2 regions of the Thermaerobacter nagasakiensis genome follow, and region 1 is predicted to be linked to the other one. Evidence: predicted binding sites of a transcription regulator. Region 1 holds the regulator's gene; the other holds the start of a gene.
What was found. Region 1 encodes HrcA, which represses chaperone genes, less so after heat shock. Its sites were predicted from a motif close to TGTTAGCACTCNNNNNNNNNGAGTGCTAACA; they were not measured.
Positions count from the first base shown of each region.

Region 1 (10,501 bases):
TCTTCCTGGGAGGCGTCCCGGGACACGCCCAGGATCGCGTAGTAGTCCTTTGCCACGCCGCACCTCCTCCCTCACCGGGCAGGCGCCCGGGCCGGTGCCCCGGCCGGCCGGGCGGCCGAACCGCCCCTACCCCAGCCCGGCCCCCGGCCGGCTCCATGGTCCGGGGCGAGAACCGGCTGCAGCGACCCCCGGCGGCTGCTCAGTCGCCACCGGTACCGGTCCGCTCGTCGTCCCTGGACCGGAAGCCCGTGTCGTACACGTCGCCCACCGCGCCGGTGCCACCGGCCGCCTGTCCGGGCGAGCCGCCCCCGTCGTTGCCGGCCGTGGCGCCGCTGCCGGCCGCGGCCGCCTGCTGCTCGTAGATGCGCCGGCCCACCTCCAGCACCGCCTCGGAGAGCTCCTCCGCCCGGCGCCGGATGGTGCTGAGGTCGTCGCCCTGGGCGACCTCTTCCAGCGCCTTGATGCGCTCTTCGATGCGCTGCTTGAGGGCCTCGTCCAGCTTGCCCTCGTTCTCCTTGAGGGTCTTCCGCGCCTGGTAGATCAGGCTGTCCGCCTGGTTGCGGGCCTCGATCAGCTCCTTGCGCCGGCGGTCTTCCTCGGCGTGCTGCTCGGCCTCCTTGATCATCCGCTGGATCTCTTCCTCGGACAGCCCACCCTGGGACTTGATGGTGATCTTCTGCTCGCGCCCGGTGCCCAGGTCCTTGGCGCGCACGTGGACGATGCCGTTGACGTCGATGTCGAAGGTGACCTCGATCTGCGGCACGCCCCGGGGCGCCGGCGGAATCCCGTCCAGGATGAACCGGCCCAGGGTCTTGTTGTCGCGGGCCAGCGGGCGCTCGCCCTGGACCACGTGGATCTCCACCTGGGTCTGCCCGTCGGCGGCGGTGGAGAAGATCTTGGACTTGGACGTGGGGATGGCCGTGTTGCGCGGGATCATGGGCTCCACCACGCCGCCCAGGACCTCCACGCCCAGGGTCAGGGGCGTGACGTCGACCAGCACCAGGTCCTTGACCTCGCCGGCCAGCACCCCCGCCTGGATGGCGGCCCCCATGGCCACCACCTCATCGGGGTTGACCCCCTTGTGGGGCTCCTTCCCGAAGAACTCCCGGATGGCCCGCTGCACCGCGGGGATGCGGGTGGAGCCGCCCACCAGGATGATCTTGTCGATGTCCCCGGGCTTCAGGCCGGCGTCCTCCAGGGCCCGGCGCGTCGGCCCCATGGTGGCCTCCACCAGGTCGGCCGTCAGCTCCTCGAACTTGGCCCGGGTCAGGGTCATGTCCAGGTGCTTGGGGCCGCTGGCGTCGGCGGTGATGAAGGGCAGGTTGATGTTGGTGCTCAGGGTCGACGACAGCTCGATCTTGGCCTTCTCCGCCGCCTCCTTGAGCCGCTGCAGCGCCATGCGGTCCTGGCGCAGGTCGATGCCGTGCTCCTTCTTGAACTCCTCGGCCAGCCAGTCGATGATCCGCTGGTCGAAGTCGTCCCCGCCCAGGTGGTTGTTGCCGCTGGTGGCCCGGACCTCGAAGACGCCGTCCCCCAGTTCCAGGATGGACACGTCGAAGGTGCCGCCGCCCAGGTCGAAGACCAGGATCTTCTGGTCTTCTTCCTTGTCCAGGCCGTAGGCCAGGGCGGCCGCCGTGGGCTCGTTGATGATGCGCAGCACCTCGAGGCCGGCGATGCGGCCGGCGTTCTTGGTCGCCTGGCGCTGGGCGTCGTTGAAGTAGGCCGGAACGGTGATCACCGCCTGGGTGACCGGCTCGCCCAGGTAGGCCTCGGCGTCCTGCTTGAGCTTGCGCAGGATCATGGCCGAGATCTCCTCGGGGGAGTAGAGCTTGCCGTCCACCTCCACCCGGGCGTCCCCGTTGGGCCCTTCCACCACCTTGTACGGCACCCGCCCGGCCTCGTCCCGCACCTCGGCGAAGCGCCGCCCCATGAAGCGCTTGATGGAGAAGATGGTCCGCTCGGGGTTGGTGACGGCCTGCCGCTTGGCCACCTGGCCCACCAGCAGCTCGCCGCCCTTGGACCAGCCCACCACGGAAGGAGTCAGGCGGCTCCCCTCGGCGTTGGTGATCACCGTGGGCTCGCCGCCCTCCAGCACCGCCACCACGGAGTTGGTGGTGCCCAGGTCGATGCCCACCACCTTGCCCATGTCGCGTCGCCTCCTCCAGCACTCAACCTGCGGCCGGTGCGCCGGCTCCGGTTCATCCGGACGAACCGGCCGTCCCCTCGCCCGGGGCGGCCTCCGGCGGCGCCACGGCCACCTTCACCATGGCCGGGCGCAGCGTTCGTCCCCGGTACAGGTAGCCCTTCTGGAACACTTCGATGACGGTCCCGTCGGGATGCTCGGCCGTTTCCTCCCGCGCCACCGCCTCGTGCCGGTAGGGGTCGAAGGGCTGCCCCTGGGCCGCGATGGGTTCCACCCCGGCCTGGCGCAGCACCTCGAGGAACTGCCGGTGGACCATGGCCACCCCCTGCACCACCGGGTGGTCGTCCTGGCCGGCGGCCGCCAGGGCCCGCTCCAGGTTGTCGACCACCGGCAGCAGCGCGCGGGCCAGCTCGGCCTCCGCCTCCTGCCGCCACCGGGACTGCTCTTCCATCATGCGCCGGCGGTAGTTGGTGAAATCGGCCTGCAGCCGGCGCAGCTGATCCAGGGTCTCCTGGGCCTGCCGCCGGGCCGCCTCGGCCTCCGCCCGGGCGGCAGCGGCCTCGGCCCGCGCCGCCTCGGCTTCCGCCCGGGCCTGATCCAGCTGGCGCCGCGCATCGGCCAGGGCCGCCTGGGCCGCACCCAGGTCCCCCGCCGGTTCGTCCCCGGAGCCGGGGCCGGATTCACCGGACCCTTCCGGCACCGCGCCCCCTGGAGTATTCGTCACCGCCTCACCCGTCACGATGGGCCCTGCCTCCTTCCCAGCGCCCCGCACCCGTCCCGGCTCCCGGACAAAAAAGCCCCGCCACCGGCTGGCAGGGACAAGCTTTCCCGTCCGGCGGCGGGCCCGGTCACCGAACCGACCGCTCGAGGGCTTCGGTCAGCAGCTGGGCCAGCAGCTCCATCAAGCTGGTGATCCGGGGGTAGTGCATCCGCTTGGGGCCGAGCACGGCAATGCGACCGGCCACCTCGCCACCAAGACGGTACGTGGCGCTGACCACGCTGCAGTCGTACAGATCGGGGTGCGGGTTCTCGTGTCCGATGGTGATGACCAGCTCGTCGTTCCCCTGCCGGCCCAGCAGGTCCCGAACCAGCTCCTGCCGCTCCACCAGACCCAGCACGGCCTGGGCCCGCTCCAGGTCCTGGAACTCCGGCTGGCGGAACAGGCGGCGCGTGCCCATGACGAAGACCGGGTGGTCGTCGTCCGAGGCCGAAGGCCGCAAGGCCTCCAGCGCCACCTCCAGCAGCGCCCCGCAGGCCGCCAGCTCGTCGTAGAGCTCGCGCAGCACCGTGTGCCCCACCCGGTCCAGGGTCAGGCCGGCCAGGCGCCGGGTCAGGGCCGCCGAGATGCGCTGCAGGTCCGCCTCGCTGGCGGGTTCGGGCAGCTCCACCAGCCGCTGCTGGACCAGCCCCTCGTCGGTCACCAGGACCAGCACCGCGCGCCGCTCGCTGAGGGGGAGCACCTGCAGGTGCCGGAAGGTCACGGGCTCCACCCGCGGAGCCTCGACCAGAGCCAGGCAGTCCGTGGCCTCGCTGAGGACCTGGGCCGTCTGCCGCAGCAGGCGGCCCACCTGGTCGACCCGCTCGGCGTAAAGCCGGCGCAGGCGTTCGACCAGTTCCGGCGGCGGGACCACGGCCTCCATCAGCATGTCGACGAAGAAGCGGTACCCGCGGTCCGACGGGATGCGCCCGGCCGAGGTGTGGGGTTGCTCGAGGAAACCCATCTCCTCCAGATCCGCCATCTCGTTGCGGATGGTGGCCGGGCTCACCCCCAGCCCGTACTTGCGGGCCAGGGTCCGGGAGCCCACGGGTTCCGCCGTGTCGACGTAGTCTTCCACCACCGCTTTGAGGACCTGCTGCTTGCGCCGGTCCATGGTGATTCCCCCCTCGGCTCCGGACCCCGCTTCCCCACCGGGAACCTGCACCTGCCGCACGCCGGCGGCCCCGGGACCCTTCCAGCCCGGGGCTTGCCGGGGCCAAAAGGCCGGCAGGCTGCCGGCCGGCGCCCGTGGCCGGTACGGCCCGCCGCCCATGACCGGACCGGCGGCCTCGACCCCGGCCGCCCGGTGGGCTCTCTCCGGAGACCGAGTCGACGCCCGCTGCCGGAGCCGGCTGCCGCCTGCCCGGCGGTCTCACGGACCCGGAGCCGGCACCCGGATGCGGGCCGGTTAGCACTCAATATCAGAGAGTGCTAATGATCCTCTTAACAAGGTAGCACCGGCGGCGCCGGCCGTCAACGGGACGGGTCCGCGCCGACGAACTCGGCCAGCACGCTGTTGGCCACGGGCACCGCCTGAAGGCTGAGGCGCAGGTACCCTGCCTCCCGCAGGAGCCAGCCCCCGGCCAGCAGCCGGGCCACCGCCTCCGGGAAGGCTTCCGCCGGGGTCAGGCCGAACCGCCGGGCGAAGCGAGCCTCCTCAACCCCCTCGGCCAGGCGCAGGCCCAGGATCATGGTCTCCTCCATCGCCTGGCGCCGGCCGACGGGTTCTCGCAGGTCCACGGCCGGCTCGCCTTGCTCCAGGCTGGCGGCGTAGGCCAGGGGGTGCAGCCGGTTGCGCCGCCGCTCCCCCTGCCAGCAAGACCAGGCGCCGGGCCCCGCCCCCAGATAGGAGCCGTTCAGCCAGTAGACCCGGTTGTGGACCGACTCCCGCCCGGGCCGGGCGAAGTTCGAGATCTCGTACCGGACGAACCCGGCCGCGCCTAGCACCTCGTACGCACGGTCGAACATGGCCCGCTCCACATCCTCCCCCGGCAGGTCCAGAAGGCCGGCCTCCCACCGGCGGTGGAAGGGCGTGCCCGGGTGCAGCTCCAGGCCGTAGCAGGAGACGTGCTCGGGCTCCAGCGCCACCACGGCCCGGAGGGATTCCTCCCACTGGGCCAGGGTTTGCCCGGGCAGGCCGAAGATCAAGTCGACGTTCACGTTGTCGAACCCGGCCCGGCGCACCCGCTCGTACGTGGCCTGAAAATCCGCCCAGGTGTGGTCCCGGCCGATGGCCTGGAGCAGCTCGTCCTGCACCGCCTGCAGCCCCAGGCTCAGCCGGGTGACCCCGCCCCCGCGCAGGGCCCGCAACCGGCCTTCGTCCAGCGTGCCGGGATTGCACTCCACGGTGATCTCCGCCCCGGGGGCCAGGGCGAAGCGGCGGTGCACCGCCTCCAGCAGCCGCTCCAGTTCGGCGGGCTCCAGGAGGGACGGCGTGCCGCCGCCTACGAAGACCGAGACCAGGGGCCGGGTCAGGCCGGGATCGGCCGCCAGCAGGTCGAGTTCCCGCTCCAGGGCGGCCAGGTAGCGGCGCTTGCCTTCGGGGTCGAGCAGGTAGGTGTTGAAATCGCAGTAGTAGCACCGCTGGCGGCAGTAGGGGACGTGGATGTAGAGGGCGGGTCCGGCATCCCAATCGGGCCAGGTCCCGGCCCCGGGCGGGTCCGGATCCAGGCGGGCGGCCGCGGGGGCCGGGGTCCCGGCGCCAGCACCGGCCCCGCGCCGGGCCTCACCGGCCGGCGGGGACGGGCTGCGGGCCGGGTTCGTCCGGATGCCGGGGGCGGTGGACCCGCCAGGGCCTGAAGGGCCGCCCCCCGCAGGCGAGCCGCCGGTCCCCGCCGCCGGCCCTTGGCTCACGCCTGGCACCGGCCCTGCGGACCCGGCCGGCGCCCCGACCTTGTCGCCGGCGGCGACCGGCCGCATCACCTGCCCCCGCCTCCCCGGGGCTCGTCCACCCGCAGCACGGCCATGAAGGCCTCCTGGGGGATCTCCACCCGGCCCACCTGCTTCATGCGCTTCTTGCCTTCCTTCTGCTTCTCCAAAAGTTTCCGCTTCCGGGTCACGTCACCGCCGTAGCACTTGGCCAGCACGTTCTTCTTCAGGGCGCGGATGGTCTCCCGGGCGATGACCCGCGAACCCACCGCCGCCTGGATGGGTACCTCGAAGAGCTGGCGCGGGATCAGCTCCTTGAGCCGCTCCACCAGGGCGCGGCCGCGGGCGTAGGCCTTGTCCCGGTGGACGATGACCGACAGGGCGTCCACCAGTTCCCCCGCCACCAGCACGTCCAGCCGCACCAGGTCCGACTCCCGGTACCCCTCCAGCTGGTAGTCCAGGGTGGCGTAGCCCTTGGAGCGCGATTTCATCTGGTCGAAGAAGTCGTACATGATCTCCGCCAGGGGCATGAGGTACTCCAGGCGGACCCGCCGCGGGTCCAGGTATTCCATGTTGACGAACTCGCCCCGGCGCTCCTGGCAGAGCTCCATGATGGAGCCCACGTAGTCCTTCGGCGTGAAGATGGAGGCCCGCACGTAGGGCTCCAGGAACGCCTCGATCCGGTCGCGAGGCGGCAGGTCGGCCGGGTTCTGGATCTCGACCTCGCTCCCGTCCCGCAGGCGGATGCGGTAGACCACGCTGGGCGCGGTGGTGATCAGGTCCAGGTCGTACTCGCGCTCCAGGCGCTCCTGGACGATCTCCATGTGCAGCAGGCCGAGGAACCCGCAGCGGAAGCCGAAGCCCAGGGCTTCGGAAGTCTCCGGCTCGAACACCAGCGCCGCGTCGTTGAGGTGCAGCTTCTCCAGCGCCTCCCGCAGCCGGTCGTAATCGCCGGGGTCCACGGGGTAGAGGCCCGTGAAGACCATGGGCTTGGCGGGCTGGTAGCCGGGCAGGGGCTCCGCCGCCGGGCGGTCGACCAGGGTGATGGTGTCGCCCACGCGGCAGTCCCGCACGTTCTTGATGCCCGCGGCGACGAAGCCCACCTCCCCGGCGGCCAGCTCGTCCACGGGAACCAGCATGGGCCGAAAGGTGCCCAGCTGGTCGACTTCAACCTCCGTGCCCGTGGCCATCAGGCGGATGCGGTCGGCGGGGCGCAACCGGCCGTCCCGCACCCGGACGTAGGCGATGACGCCGCGGTAGGGGTCGTAGTGGCTGTCGAAGACCAGGGCCCGCAGGGGCGCCTCGGGATCGCCGGCCGGGGGCGGGATCCGCCGGACCACCGCCTCCAGCAAGGCTTCCACGCCGGTGCCTTCCTTGGCGGACACCAGGAGGACCTCGCCGGGATCGAAGCCCAGGTCGGCCAGCTGCTGGCGCACCTCGTCAGGCCGGGCCGCGGGCAGGTCGATCTTGTTGATCACCGGGATCAGCACCAGGCCGGCGTCCAGCGCCAGGTAGAGGTTGGCGACCGTCTGGGCCTCCACCCCCTGGGTGGCGTCGACCAGCAGGATGGCGCCCTCGCAGGCCGCCAGGGCCCGGGAGACCTCGTAGCTGAAGTCCACATGGCCCGGCGTGTCGATCAGGTGCAGGGTGTATTCCTGGCCGTCGGCGGCGCGGTAGAACATGCGGACCGCCTGGGCCTTGATGGTGATGCCCCGCTCCCGCTCCAGGTCCAGCATGTCCAGCACCTGGTCCCGGCGCTCCCGCTCGCTGATGGTGCCGGTTTGCTCCAGCAACCGGTCGGCCAGGGTGGACTTGCCGTGATCGATATGGGCGATGATGCAGAAGTTGCGGATCCGGGCCTGGCGGCCCCCTCCGGCAGCCTGGTTCATCCTGCACCGAGACCTCGCCGTTTGCGGAATCGGAATGGCGCGCAATGCCCGGGCCGTTCACCGGGCCCCGGACGCCCGGTCCCGGGCGCCACCTTGACCCGGGCCCGGCACCCCGCCGCCTGCTCAGGCCGGCGGGATTCCTAGAGCCTGGGCAATCGCCGACCACAGCATCTCGTCACCCACGGCCCCGTCCAGGGCCACCCGGTCGTTGACCACCGTCTTGGGTACGGCCCAGACCTGGTACTGGCGCGCCAGCTGCGGGAACGAGCTGGCCTCCACCGCCTCGGCGATCACCCGGGGGCTGGCCAGGGCCAGTTGCATGGCGGAGCGCACGGCCCGCGGGCAATGGGGTCAGGTGGGGGTGAAGAACACCCGCAGGTGGACCGTTTCCTCAGCCTGTTCCAGGAGGGCGAGGCGATGGGCGTCCAGCACCCCGCCCGCCGCGGAGGAACCTGCCCCGAGGCCGCCCTCCGCCGGGCCCCGGGTTTCCCCGGTTCCGCCCGGCGCCGCGGCCTCGCCGCCCGGCTCGCCCGGGCCCTCGCTCACCGTGGCGCCCCGGTCCTCGCCGCCCGGGGCGCCGGGCGCCGCCCCATGGCCGTCCCCGCGGCCTGCTTCCACCAGCGCCTCCAGCAGGGTGGCGAACTCGTAGCCCATGGGCGGCCCCACGAAGCGGATGCGGCCGCCGGCCCGCCCGTGGATCACCAGGGTGGGGGTGCGCTCCACGCCCAACTGGCGAGCCCGCTCGCTCTCCCGGTCGAGGTCGCGCACCGCAAGCCCCAGCCGGGGGCCGAGGGCACAGACCTCTTCCAGCAGCTGCACCGTCTCCTCGCAGCGCGGGCACTCCCGGCCGGGGATGATCAAGCGGGTATCGCGGACGAAGAGGTCAAGCTCCACGGGAGCGTCGACCGCCGCCAGCCGCTCGGCCACCGCCCGCCTCTGGGACTCGGCGAGGATCGCCACGGGCCCATCGCCTCCTCACGCCGGCGGCAGTTCCCGGCCGCCCCCGGCCGGGAACTGCCGCTACCGTTGAGGATACCGGCGAGGGCCCGCCGTCACAAGCCCGGCCACCCCCGTCTCAAGCCCGGCCACCCCCGGCCCGGAGGCACCGCCCGGCGGGCCCGGGTCCCCCGGAACCGCCCGCATCCCGCGGCCCGGCCCGCCCGGGGCTCCACCCGGACCCGCCGCGACCCGCCGGACCGGGCCCCCGGGGCCGGATCTCAGCGGGGCGGCGCCACCCCCGGCGGGCACTGAAAGGGACGGTCCGCCTGGGGCACCTTGCCCGCTTCGATGACCGCCGCCAGCGCTTCGGCGAACATCCGGGCGCTGCGGTCCGCTTCCTCGGGCGTGTTGCCGTAGCCGCCGATCTCCACCAGCACCGCACCGGGCCGGACATGCTGGTTGTAGCGGTTGTCCGACAACAGCACGCCCTTGACCAGGCCGGGGTAGCGGGCGTTGAGCTCCGCCACGATCCACTGCACGAAGCAGAAGTTCTTCTTCCAGTGGGGGTGCTCCAACCGGCGGTCGGTCCCCACGACGAAGAGGATGCCGGCGGCCGGCCGCCCGCCCACCTTCACCAGGGTCGAATCCCGCGGGATCCCGTCGCGGTGGACGTCCAGCACCACGTCGACCGTGGGATAGCGGTCCAAAAGGCCGGGTTCCTCCTTGCTGCCGGCCAGGGCCGCCAGGGAACGCTGGTAATTGCCGATGCGCGTCACCCGCTGGCCGTCCCGGTCGAACACCTGGCGCAGGTGGACCGCGCCGATGCCGTGCTCCTCCAGCACCTGCTGGATCACCGCCCCGGCCCCCACCACGCTGGCCCCGGGATCGCTGGTGAACGCCTCCACCGCCGGGTCGAACCCGGCCCCCGCCGGCACGGCGCCCACGTACGCCTCGCTGGTGTGGGTGTGGTAGATCAGCACCCGCGGCCGGTCGCCGGTGACCGCCACCTCCCCGCCGCCCTGGGCCGGCGCCGGCGGGCGGAAGCGGGGCAGGCCGCCGGCCAGCACGTCGGGGGGCGCCAGCCGGCCTACCACCGGCCCGCCCTCTTCCTCGAAGACTTCCAGATGATGCTCTCCCGGGAACTGGGCGGCCACCAGGGTAAGGGGCTCGTCCAGCCGGACGCCGCTGGCCTTCTCGACCAGCAGGTAGGCCAAGCGGCGGCCCAGCTGGCCGGCGTCGCCCGCACCCGCGCCGGCATCCCCCGCGCCCTCGCCTTCACCGGCGGGCGAACCCGGCCACACCGCACGCAGGACGGCGCGCCAGCCCCACAGGCGCTCGCCCAGGGCCTGCCAGAGATCGGGCTCCTCCCCGCTGCCGCCCGCGGCCGGGGCACCGGCATCCCCGCCGCCGGCGGCCTCGCCGCCCGCAGCACCAGGGCCGGCGCCGCCCCCACCACCAGGAGCAGCACCGCCTGCAGCACCGGGTGCAGCACCGCCTGCGCCACCGGGTCGAGGGCCGTCCTCCTGCCCTGGCTGGGGAGCCCGGCCGCCGCCGCTCAGGGCCGGAACGGCCGGTTCCTCCAGATCCTGGCCCGGACGGGCTGGTGCGGTGAAGGCACCGCCACCCGCCAGCCGGGCGGGTGCCTCCGCCCGGTCCCAGGGCAACCCTCCCCCCAGCCCGGCCAGGAAGAGGAACACCGCGACCACCAGACCGGCGTAGGTGGCCACCAGGGACCAGGCGTCGGGACGCCCGCCGCCGCCTTGCGGCCGGGCGCCGTCCTTCCCGGCGGGCCCCGGCCTGCCGGGCGGTCCCCCGGGTCCCGAGGCGTCCCGGGCGCCGCCATCGCCGGAGGAACCGGCACCCGTTTCCTCCTGCGCCCCGGGCGGGTCGCCACGCGAGCCTGCG
Region 1 covers NZ_AP043740.1:722,089-732,589, reverse strand. The annotation lists gene dnaJ (molecular chaperone DnaJ) at 1-56, opposite strand, end outside; gene dnaK (molecular chaperone DnaK) at 200-2,146, opposite strand; gene grpE (nucleotide exchange factor GrpE) at 2,199-2,882, opposite strand; gene hrcA (heat-inducible transcriptional repressor HrcA) at 2,992-4,014, opposite strand; gene hemW (radical SAM family heme chaperone HemW) at 4,374-5,819, opposite strand; gene lepA (translation elongation factor 4) at 5,819-7,657, opposite strand; gene ACZ5T9_RS03210 (thioredoxin family protein) at 7,781-8,617, opposite strand; gene spoIIP (stage II sporulation protein P) at 8,875-10,501, opposite strand, start outside.

Region 2 (10,501 bases), 480 kb from region 1:
GGCGGGCAGCGGCGGCCCTGGCGGCCGGCGGAGGGGTGGAGCCGCCCACGGAGTTCGAGGTGGCGACGGCCGTGTTCTTCCTGCTGGTCCAGGCGCGGCGGCCCGACGCCGTGGTGCTGGAGGTGGGCCTGGGCGGCCGCTATGACGCCACCAACACGGTGCCGCGGCCGGTGGTGGCGGTGGTCACCAACGTGGCCCTGGACCACACCGACCGGCTGGGGCCCACGGTGGAAGCCATCGCCTACGACAAGGTGGGCATCGCCCGGCCCGGTGTCCCCCTGGTGACGGGCGCCCTGGATCCGGCGGCCCTGGCGGTCCTGCGCCGGGAGGCGGCGGCCCTGGGGGCGCCCTTGTGGGAGGTGCGCCCCGAGGAGGCGGCGCCGGAGGCGCGGGATCCGCGGGACCAGGGCGGGCAGGCGGCGGTGGCCACCTACCGGCTGCGCTCGGCGGGTCCGGACGGGGCCTGCTGGGACTACCGGGGGCCGGCCCCGGTCCCCGCCCGCTGGGACCGGCTGCCCCTGGCCCTGGCCGGACCGCACCAGGTGGCCAATGCCGCGGTGGCGGTGACGGCGCTGCTGGCGGCCGCCGCGACGGAACGGGGCCTGCCGGTGACCCGGGAGGCGGTGGAACGCGGCCTGGCCGCTGCGCGCTGGCCCGGCCGCATGGAGCGGGTCCGGTGGCGGGGCCGGGAGATCTGGCTGGATGGGGCCCACAACCCGGCCGGCATGGCGGCCCTGGCCCGGACGGTGGCGGCCCTCTGGCCCGATCGCCGGGTGGTGCTGGTGGCCGGCATGCTGGACGACAAGGACGTGGAACAGGCGGCGGCCGCCATCGCCCCGGTGGCGGCGCGGGCGGTGGTGACGGAGCCCCCCTCGCCCCGGGCCGCCCGGGCGGAGCGGCTGGCCGGGGCGCTGGCCGCACATGGGGTGGCGGTGGCCGTCCAGCGGGAGCCTCTGGCGGCCCTGGAGCGGGCCCTGCAGGAAGCAGGACCGGGCCAGCCCGTGCTGGTCTGCGGCAGCCTCTACCTGGTGGGGACGGTGCGCGCCCAGCTGCTGGTCCCCACGGCGGCACCCGGCGGCTGACCTTGCGGCACGCAGGGAACGGACCCTTACAGCCCGAACTGCCCGGTAGAGGCCGGCCCTGTCGCCCCGGCGGGTTCGCCGGCGGCGTCCCCGGGGCCGGGGCATCGCCTCGGATTTGCTCCATTGAGGCCGGCCGTGCGGGGGGAGAGTTCGGTGAAGCAAACCGTGATCATCGACGGGGCACGGACGCCCTTCGGCAAGTTCGGCGGGGCCTTGAAGGACGTCCCGGCGGTGGAGCTGGGCGCCGTGGCGATCCGGGCGGCCCTGGAACGGGCCGGGGTCGCCGGCGACCAGGTGGACTACGTGCTGATGGGCATGGTCGTCCAGGCGGGGGCGGGCCAGATTCCCTCCCGCCAGGCGGCGGTCAAGGCGGGGTTGCCGGTGACGGTGCCCTCGGACACCATCAACAAGGTCTGCGCCTCCAGCCTGCGGGCCGTGAACCTGGCGGATGCCCTGATCCGGGCCGGGGATGCGGCCGTGGTGGTGGCGGGCGGCATGGAGAGCATGAGCCAGGCGCCGTACCTGGTGCGCCAGGCCCGCTGGGGCGCACGCATGGGCCACGGCGAGCTGGAGGATGCCCTGCTCACCGACGGCTTGCTCTGCGCCTTCGGCGGCTGCCACATGGGCGTGTACGGCAGCCGGGTGGCGGCGGAGTACGGCATCACCCGCGAGGAGCAGGACCGCTGGGCGCTGCGCAGCCACCAGCGGGCCGTGGCGGCCATGGACGCGGGGCGGCTGGCGGAGGAGATCGTCCCCGTGGAGGTGCCGGGGCGCAAGGGCCAGGTGACCCGGGTGGAGGCCGACGAGGCGCCGCGCCGGGACACCAGTTACGAGAAGCTGGCCGCCCTGCCCCCGGCGTTCGAGAAGGACGGCACGGTGACGGCGGGCAACGCCCCGGGCATCAACGACGGCGCCGCCGCCCTGGTCCTCATGGAGGCCGAGCGGGCCCGGGCCCTGGGCCTCAAGCCCCTGGCCACCATCGTCAGCCAGGGGCAGGCCTCGCTGGACCCGCCCTACCTGCACACCGTGCCCTATTACGCTGCCGAGCGGGCCCTCCAGAAGGCCGGCCTCGGCTGGGACGACATCACCCTCTTTGAGGTGAACGAGGCCTTTGCCGCCGTGGCCCTGACCACCATGAAGCTGGGCGGCTGGGACCCGGAGAAGGTGAACGTCAACGGCGGGGCCGTGGCCCTGGGGCACCCCATCGGTGCCAGCGGCGCCCGCATCCTCCTGACCCTGGCCTACGAGCTGCGGCGCCGGGGCGGCGGGTACGGCATCGCCACCATCTGTAGCGGTGGCGGCCAGGGCGAGGCGACCCTGATCCGGGTGGATTCGTAAGCCCCGGGCGTCGTCCCGCCGGCACAGGTTGCGGCTCGCAGGCTCGCCCGTCCTGCGGCCTGCGGGCGCGCCCAGGCGGCGGCCCGCAGCGAGGGGAGGTGCCTGCCGTGGCGGGGTACGAACCCGAACCAGGCCACGAACCGGACGTTGCGGCTCGCGCCGGGGAACCCCGGGCCCCCGCGCCCGCGGGGGCGGGAACCGCGGCCGGTAGCGCATCCCAGGGACCGGTCCCGGATCCGGGCGGTGGGCCGGCACCGGCTTCCTCGCCGGAGTCCGGCCTGCCGGGCGGTGGCTTCCGGGCGCCCTTCCCCAGCGCCGGGCTCCCCACGGTGGCCGAGGCCCTCCAGCGGATCCTGGCGGCGGCAGGGCGGCCGCCCCTGGCGACGGAAGAGGTGCCCCTGGCCGCGGCCCTGGGCCGGGTGCTGGCCAAGCCCGTCTACGCCCCCGAGGACGTCCCGGGCTTTCACCGGGCGACCGTCGACGGCTATGCCGTGCGCAGCCAGGACCTGCGGGGCGTGGAGCCCGGCCGGCCCGCCCGCCTGCAGGTGGCGGGCCGGGTGCTGGCCGGCCAACCCGCCCGGGTGACGGTGGAACCCGGCCAGGCGGTGGCCGTGCCCACGGGCGGGATGCTGCCGCCCGGCGCCGATTGCGTGGTCATGTTCGAGCACACCACCCGGGAGGGACCGTGGCTGCTGGTGCACCGCTTTGCCGGCCCCGGCGACAACGTCATCGCCCGGGGCGAGGACGCCGCCGCCGGCCTGGCCCTGTTGCCGGCCGGGCGCCGGCTGGGGCCCGCGGAGCTGGGTGCCCTGGCGGGCGCGGGCGTCACCCGCCTGACCGTGGCCCGGGGACCTCGGGTCGCCCTGCTGCTGACCGGCGACGAGGTGGTTCCTCCCGGCCGGGAGCCTGCACCCGGCCAGATCCGGGACATCAACGGGGTGGCCCTGGCGGCCGCCTTGCGGCAGGATGGCGCCGAACCCCTGGACCCCGTCTACGTGCCGGACGAGCCGGACGCCTTCCGGCAGGCCCTGGGGGCCGCCCTGGCGGCTGCCGACCTGGTGCTGATCTCGGGCGGCAGCTCCGTGGGCGAGCGCGACCTGACGGCCGAGCTGGCCGCCGAGCTGGAGCCGCCCGGCGTGATCCTCCACGGCATCGCCCTCAAGCCGGGCAAGCCCACCCTCTTCGCCATGGCGGGGCGCAAGCCGGTGTTCGGCCTTCCCGGCAACCCCGTCTCGGCGCTGGTGGTCTACCGGCTGCTGGTGCGGCCGCTGATCCAGCGCTGGCTGGGGCTTGCACCCGAGCCCGGTCCCGGCCCCCGCATCCGGGCGCGCCTGGAGACGGCCCTGCGCCGCCCGCCGGGCCGGGAAGAGTACGTACCCGTGGCCCTGATCTGGCGCGGGGGCGAGTACGGTGCCCGCCCCCAGCCCCGCAAGTCCGGCCTGATCTCGGCCCTCACGGGCGCCCAGGGGCTGGTCCACCTGCCCCTGGAGATCGAGGGCCTGCCGGCGGGTGCGGAGGTGGAGGTGATCCCCTGGTGAGGGAGCCCTTGCCTTCCGGACAGGGAGCGGTTCCCGGCGCCGGGGCGCCGGCCGGCGCCGGAGGGACCGGGCCGGGCCTGGCGGCAGGGGACCAGGGATGGACCCACCTGGACGGGGCGGGCCGGGCCCGGATGGTGGACACCAGCGGCAAGCCCGTCACCCTCCGCGAGGCCGTGGCCCGGGGCCGGGTGCGCATGGCGCCGGCCACCCTGGCCCGCCTGCGCGCGGGCGACGTGCCCAAGGGGGACGTCTGGGCCGTGGCCCGGGTGGCGGGCATCCTGGCGGCCAAGGAGACCGGCCGGCTCATCCCGCTCTGCCATCCCCTGCCTCTGGACGCGGTGGCCGTCGACTTCCGGCTCGGCGCCGAGGGCGTGGAGATCCAGGCCACCGCCCGCACCACCGCGCGCACGGGGGTCGAGATGGAAGCCCTGACGGCGGTCACCGTGGCCGCCCTGACCCTGATCGACATGTGCAAGGCCCTGGACCGGGGCATGGTGATCGAGGCCGTCCGCCTGGTGCGCAAGACCGGCGGGCGCAGCGGCGAGTACACTCGCCCGGACGAGCCGGCCTGGGAGGACCTGGGCGAGCCGGTGGGGCCCCCGGGCCCGCAGCCATGACGGAAACCCGTGCCCCCGGGGCCCCGCAGACCCGCAACCCGGGGGACCGGAAGGGAAGGTGAAGGCGTGCGGGTGGCGATCCTGACCGTGAGCGACGGGGTGAGCCAGGGCTGGCGCCGGGATGAGAGCGGCGAGTACCTGGCCCGCTGGGCTGCCGAGGGCGGGGCGGTGGTGGTGGAGCGCGGCGTCGTGCCCGATGACCGGGACGCCATCGCCCGCTGGCTGCGGGCCGCGGCCGGGCGGGCGGACATCGTCTTCACCACCGGCGGCACCGGCCTGGGGCCCCGGGACGTCACGCCGGAAGCCACCCTGGACGTGGTGGAGCGCCTGGTGCCCGGGCTGCCCGAGCGGATGCGGGCCGCCACGGGCGCGGCCAACCCCATGGCCTACCTTTCCCGGGGGGTGGCGGGCATCCTGGGCCGCACCCTGATCGTCAACCTGCCGGGCAGCCCCCGGGGGGTGGCCGAGTGCCTGGCGGCGCTGGAACCCTTGCTGGCCCATGCCGTGGCCATCCTGCAGGGGGGCGGTCACGACGCGCCGGGCCACCCTCTGCCGCCCCCGCCCTCAGGCGCACCCTCCGGCCATGCCTGACCCGCCACGCATAAAGCGCCCCTCGCGCGGGAACAGGATAAGCGGCCGAGTTGGGAGCGGCGGCCAAATCGGGGCTTGACGACCGTTTTTGGCCGCCTTACCATAGTCGGTGGCTTAGCACTCTCCGAAAGGGAGTGCTAACAGGACAGGCGTCGTAGCGGCCCGGGGGCTCCGGCCCGCCGGCCCGCCGGCCGGTCATCCTGCAACCCATCATCCAAGCGCTGTGGCCGGGCGCCCCGGAACCAACCTGCATCCTTTCAGGGAGGTGCACGGCGGTGAGCGTTCAGCCGCAGCCCAAGGGAGGGACCGTTTCGGTGAAGCTGCGCCCTCTCGGCGACCGGGTGGTCGTCAAGGTGCTGGAGGAAGAGGAGCGGACCAAGGGCGGGATCATCCTGCCGGACACGGCCAAGGAGAAGCCCCAGCAGGGTGAGGTCCTGGCCGTGGGCACGGGCCGCATCCTCGAGAATGGCCAGAAGGTGCCCCTGGAGGTCAAGGAAGGTGACCGGGTCATCTTCTCCAAGTACGCCGGCACCGAGGTCAAGCTGGATGACGAGGAGCTGCTGATCCTCAGCGAACGGGACATTCTGGCCATCGTTCAGTAACCGAGGAGGGGAAGCGGCATGCCGAAGCAGCTGGTCTTCAACGAGCAGGCGCGGCGCAGCCTCGAAAAGGGGCTGAACACCGTCGCCAACGCCGTCAAGATCACGCTGGGGCCCAAGGGCCGCAACGTGGTCCTGGAGAAGAAGTTCGGCTCCCCCACCATCACCAACGACGGCGTGACCATCGCCCGGGAGATCGAACTCAAGGACCCCTTCGAGAACATGGGCGCCAAACTCCTGACCGAGGTGGCGACCAAGACCAACGACGTGGCCGGTGACGGGACCACCACCGCCATCGTGCTGGGCCAGGCCATGGTCCGCGAGGGCATGAAGGTGGTGGCCGCCGGCGCCAACCCGATCCTGGTCAAGCGGGGCATCGAGAAGGCGGTCGCCGCCGTGGTGGAGGAGATCAAGCGGATCGCCAAGCCCGTGGAGACCAAGTCGGCGACCCAGCAGGTGGCCTCCATCTCCGCCAACGACGAAGAGATCGGCAAGATGATCGCCGACGCCATGGAGAAGGTCGGCAAGGACGGCGTCATCACGGTCGAGGAGAGCAAGACCCTGGACACGACCGTCGAGGTCGTGGAGGGCATGCAGTTCGACCGGGGCTACCTGTCGCCGTACTTCGTCACCGACCCGGAGGCCATGGAGGCCGTCCTGGAGGACCCCTTCATCCTGATCACCGACCGCAAGATCTCCTCGGTCAATGACCTGTTGCCGGTCCTCCAGCGGGTGGTGGAGCGGGGCAAGCCGCTGCTGATCATCGCCGAGGACGTGGAGGGCGAGGCCCTGGCCACCCTGGTGGTCAACAAGATCCGCGGCACCCTGCAGTCCTGCGCGGTGAAGGCGCCCGGCTTCGGCGACCGGCGCAAGGCCATGCTGGAGGACATCGCCATCCTCACCGGCGGCCAGGTGGTCTCCGAAGACCTGGGCATCAAGCTGGAGAACGTCACCCCTGACATGTTCGGCCGCGCCAAGAAGGTGGTCGTGGAGAAGGAGAACACGACCATCGTCGAAGGCGCCGGCGATCCGCAGAAGATCAAGGCCCGCATCAACGTCATCAAGCGGCAGATCGAAGAGACCACCTCGGACTTCGACCGCGAGAAGCTGCAGGAGCGGCTGGCCAAGCTGGCCGGCGGCGTGGCCGTGATCAAGGTCGGCGCGGCCACCGAGGTGGAGCTGAAGGAGAAGAAGTACCGCATCGAGGACGCCCTCTCCGCCACCCGGGCGGCGGTGGAGGAGGGCATCGTCCCCGGTGGCGGCTCCACGCTCGTGCACGCCATCAAGGCGCTGGACAAGGTGGAGGCCCGCAACGAGGACGAGCGGATGGGCATCGAGATCGTCCGCCGCGCCCTGGAGGAGCCCCTGCGCCAGATCGCGACCAACGCCGGCCTGGAGGGCTCCGTGGTGGTCGAGCGGGTCAAGCAGCTGCCCGACAACGAGGGCTTCGACGCCCTGACGGGCGAGTACGGCGACATGTTCGCCCGGGGCATCGTCGACCCGGCCAAGGTGACCCGTTCGGCGCTGCAGAACGCGGCCAGCATCGCCGCCATGGTGCTGACCACCGAGTCGCTGGTGGCCGACCTGCCCGAGGACAAGAAGGAAGCGGCCGGCGGCGGCATGGGCGACATGGACTTCTGATCCGGTCGCTGCGAAGGAACCGGCCCGATCGGGGTGGCCGCAAGCCGCTGGCGCGCGGCACCCTTCCCGGAACACAGCACGCCGCGGGGCGGAACCCCGCGGCGTGCTCTTTCAGGGGGGACCGGCGTGTCAAGGGGGACCGGCTTCAGGCCGGGCCATGGTATCATGCCGTCAATGAAAAGGAGCGATGGGACCATGTCCGATGCCCGTTCCCCCCTTTCCCCGGCCGAACCCGCCGAGCGGGTGGTGATCCTGGACTTCGGCTCCCAGTACGGCCACCTCATCGCCCGCCGGGTGCGGGAGCTGGGGGTGTACTCGGAGGTCCTGCCCCACAACGCGCCGCTGGCCCAGATCCTGCGCCACCGGCCGCGGGGCGTGATCCTTTCCGGCGGTCCGGCCAGCGTCTACGAGCCCGGTGCCCCCCAGTGCGATCCCGGCCTGTGGCATGCCGGGGTGCCCGTTCTGGGCATCTGCTACGGCATGCAGCTCATGGTCCACCAGCTGGGCGGGCGCGTGGCCCGCGCGGAAGAGCGGGAGTACGGCCCGGCGACCCTGGAGGTGGAGGAACCCGGCCGCCTGCTGGCCGGCCTGGGGCCGCGCCTGGACGTGTGGATGAGCCACGGCGACCGGGTGGAAACGCTGCCGCCGGGCTTCACCGTCCTGGCCCGCACGGCCGCCTCGCCCTTTGCCGCGGTGGAGGGAGGCGGCGGCCGCTGGCTGGGTGTCCAGTTCCACCCCGAGGTGGGCCACACCCCCCGGGGCCGGGAGATCCTGGCCAACTTCCTCTACGGCGTGTGCGGCTGCCGGGGCGGCTGGACCATGGCCGGCTTCGTCGAGGAAGCGATGGCCGCCCTGCGCCGCCAGCTGGAGGGAGCCCGGGCCCTCTGCGCCCTGAGCGGCGGGGTCGACTCCACCGTGGCGGCGGTTCTGGTCCACCGGGCCATCGGGCCCCGGCTGGCCTGCGTGTTCGTCGACACGGGCCTGCTGCGGGCGGGGGAGGTGGAGGAGGTCCAAGAAAGCCTGGCCGGGCTGGGCATTGAGCTGCGGGTGGTCGATGCCCGGGACCGGTTCCTGGCCGCCCTGGACGGCATCGCCGACCCCGAGGCCAAGCGCAAGGCCGTGGGCGAGACCTTCATCCGCGTGTTCGAGGAAGAGGCCCGCCGCCTGGCCGAGGAACTGGGCCCCATCCCCTTCCTGGTGCAAGGGACCACCTATCCCGACGTGATCGAGAGCGGGGGCGGCGTCGCGGCGACGATCAAGAGCCACCACAACGTGGGCGGCCTGCCCCCGGACCTGGCGTTCCGGCTGGTGGAGCCGCTCCGCTACCTGTTCAAGGACGAGGTGCGGGAGGTGGGCCGCCGGCTGGGGCTGCCGGAGGCCATCGTCCAGCGGCAGCCCTTCCCCGGCCCGGGGCTGGCCATCCGCATGGCGGGGCCCGTGACCGCCGAGCGGCTGGAACGGCTGCGGGCCTGCGACCGCATCGTCCGGGAGGAGATCCGGCGGGCCGGGCTGGAGGGTCGCCTCTGGCAGGCCTTCGCCGTCCTGACGGGCACGCCCACCGTGGGCGTGATGGGCGACCGGCGCACCTACGGCGAGGCGGTGGCCGTGCGGGCGGTGACCTCGGGGGACGGCATGACGGCCGACTGGGCCCGCCTGCCCCACGAGGTCCTCGACCGTATCGCCCGCCGCCTGGCCAATGAGGTGGAGGGCGTCAACCGCGTGGTCTACGACATCACGTCCAAGCCCCCGGCGACCATCGAGTGGGAATGATGCCAGCAGGGTCAGGCCTGGGGGAGTGGGCCGCAGGGAGGCGCGGGAGGCGCCGGACCTGGGCATGGCCGCCGGAACCCGGCTCCAAAGCCGGGTTCCGGGCTTCCGGACCCCGGCCCGGGCGGTGGCCCCGTCCGCATGGGTCTGGCCCCCGGCGAGGGGCTTCCGGCCCGTGACCCTGGAGTCCGGCGGGGAGCCCCGGGTCCCAGACGCCCTTCGACAAGAAGGGCGTCTGGGCAAGGGACAGGTTGGCCGTGGCAGCGGCGAAGGATGTATGTAGCCGGACTGGTGCCGGCGCTGCAGCCTGCCTGTGCCACAACATGACGAAAAAAGTCGAAGCACGGTCCTATTTTTTCGAATTTAGGAGGATCTTGCGGGTGCTTGTCGTAACCTTTTCCTAGCAGGGCCGGAGGGAACGGGCCGGGCCGCGACAAGGAGCGGCCGGTCGCCGCCCGGGATCAGCGGGAGGGGCGGGACCGGCCGGACGCGGGTGGAGGTGACGGGGATGCTTTACCGTGCGGCGAAACTGCTGGCCGGTGTGCTGGCGGCGCTGACCATCGTGGTGAACTATCAGGTCAGCTGGCCCATGTAGTCCCTTGCCGGAAGGGTTGGGCCCGGACCCGCAGCCCTGGCCGGCCTGGCTGCAGGCACCACCACGCCCCTCGCACCCGGGTTACCACCATCAAAACACGGGCGCCGGTGGGGTGTAAAGGCAGGTGGAACCGGTCCGGCGGGCCCTCCGGCCCTCGGCCGGGGCTGCGGAGCCGGCTGCTGCGACGCGAAAGCCGCGTTCGCCGGGGCGAACGCGGCTTTCGCGTGGGCAGGGGCACCGGCACCGCGACTCCGGCCCGGGCTCCTGCGGCTGCACGCCGCCGGGGAGGGTTGCCGCTTGGACCAGCGAAGTGGAACCGCTATGAAGCCTTCGGGGACCGTCGCCCGGTACATGCTGGCCGTGGCCACCTTGGGCCTGGCGGGCCTGGTGGTCCAGGCCGTGCGCTGGCCGGTGCCGCCGTCGGTTCTGGTGCTTGTGCTGGGTTGTGCCCTGCTGGTGGCCGAACTGTACCAGGTGCCCGCCCCCGGCGGGGAGGCGGTCTCCATGGGCTCCCTGGTGGTCCTGGTGTCCCTGTGGCTCCTGGGGCCGCCCGTGCCCATCTGGGCCGAGGTGGTGGGCTGGAGCTTGCTGGCCCTGCGCCGGCGCTCTTTCGGCCTGGTCACGGCCTTCAACATCGGCCAGACGGTGCTGGCCGTGCTGGCCGCCGCCGCGGCCTTCCGCTTCACCGGCGGCGCGTGGGGCCAGCCCCTCGTGGCGGGCGACACCGCCACGC
Region 2 covers NZ_AP043740.1:238,414-248,914, reverse strand. The annotation lists gene ACZ5T9_RS01025 (bifunctional folylpolyglutamate synthase/dihydrofolate synthase) at 1-1,082, shown strand, start outside; gene ACZ5T9_RS01020 (acetyl-CoA C-acetyltransferase) at 1,236-2,420, shown strand; gene ACZ5T9_RS01015 (molybdopterin molybdotransferase MoeA) at 2,528-3,958, shown strand; gene moaC (cyclic pyranopterin monophosphate synthase MoaC) at 3,955-4,575, shown strand; gene ACZ5T9_RS01005 (MogA/MoaB family molybdenum cofactor biosynthesis protein) at 4,642-5,166, shown strand; gene groES (co-chaperone GroES) at 5,442-5,768, shown strand; gene groL (chaperonin GroEL) at 5,787-7,406, shown strand; gene guaA (glutamine-hydrolyzing GMP synthase) at 7,602-9,176, shown strand; gene ACZ5T9_RS00985 (ATP-binding protein) at 10,066-10,501, shown strand, end outside.
Region 2: groES (co-chaperone GroES) is a predicted target of HrcA. The motif match lies at 5,279-5,309, and genes of this name have one in related genera.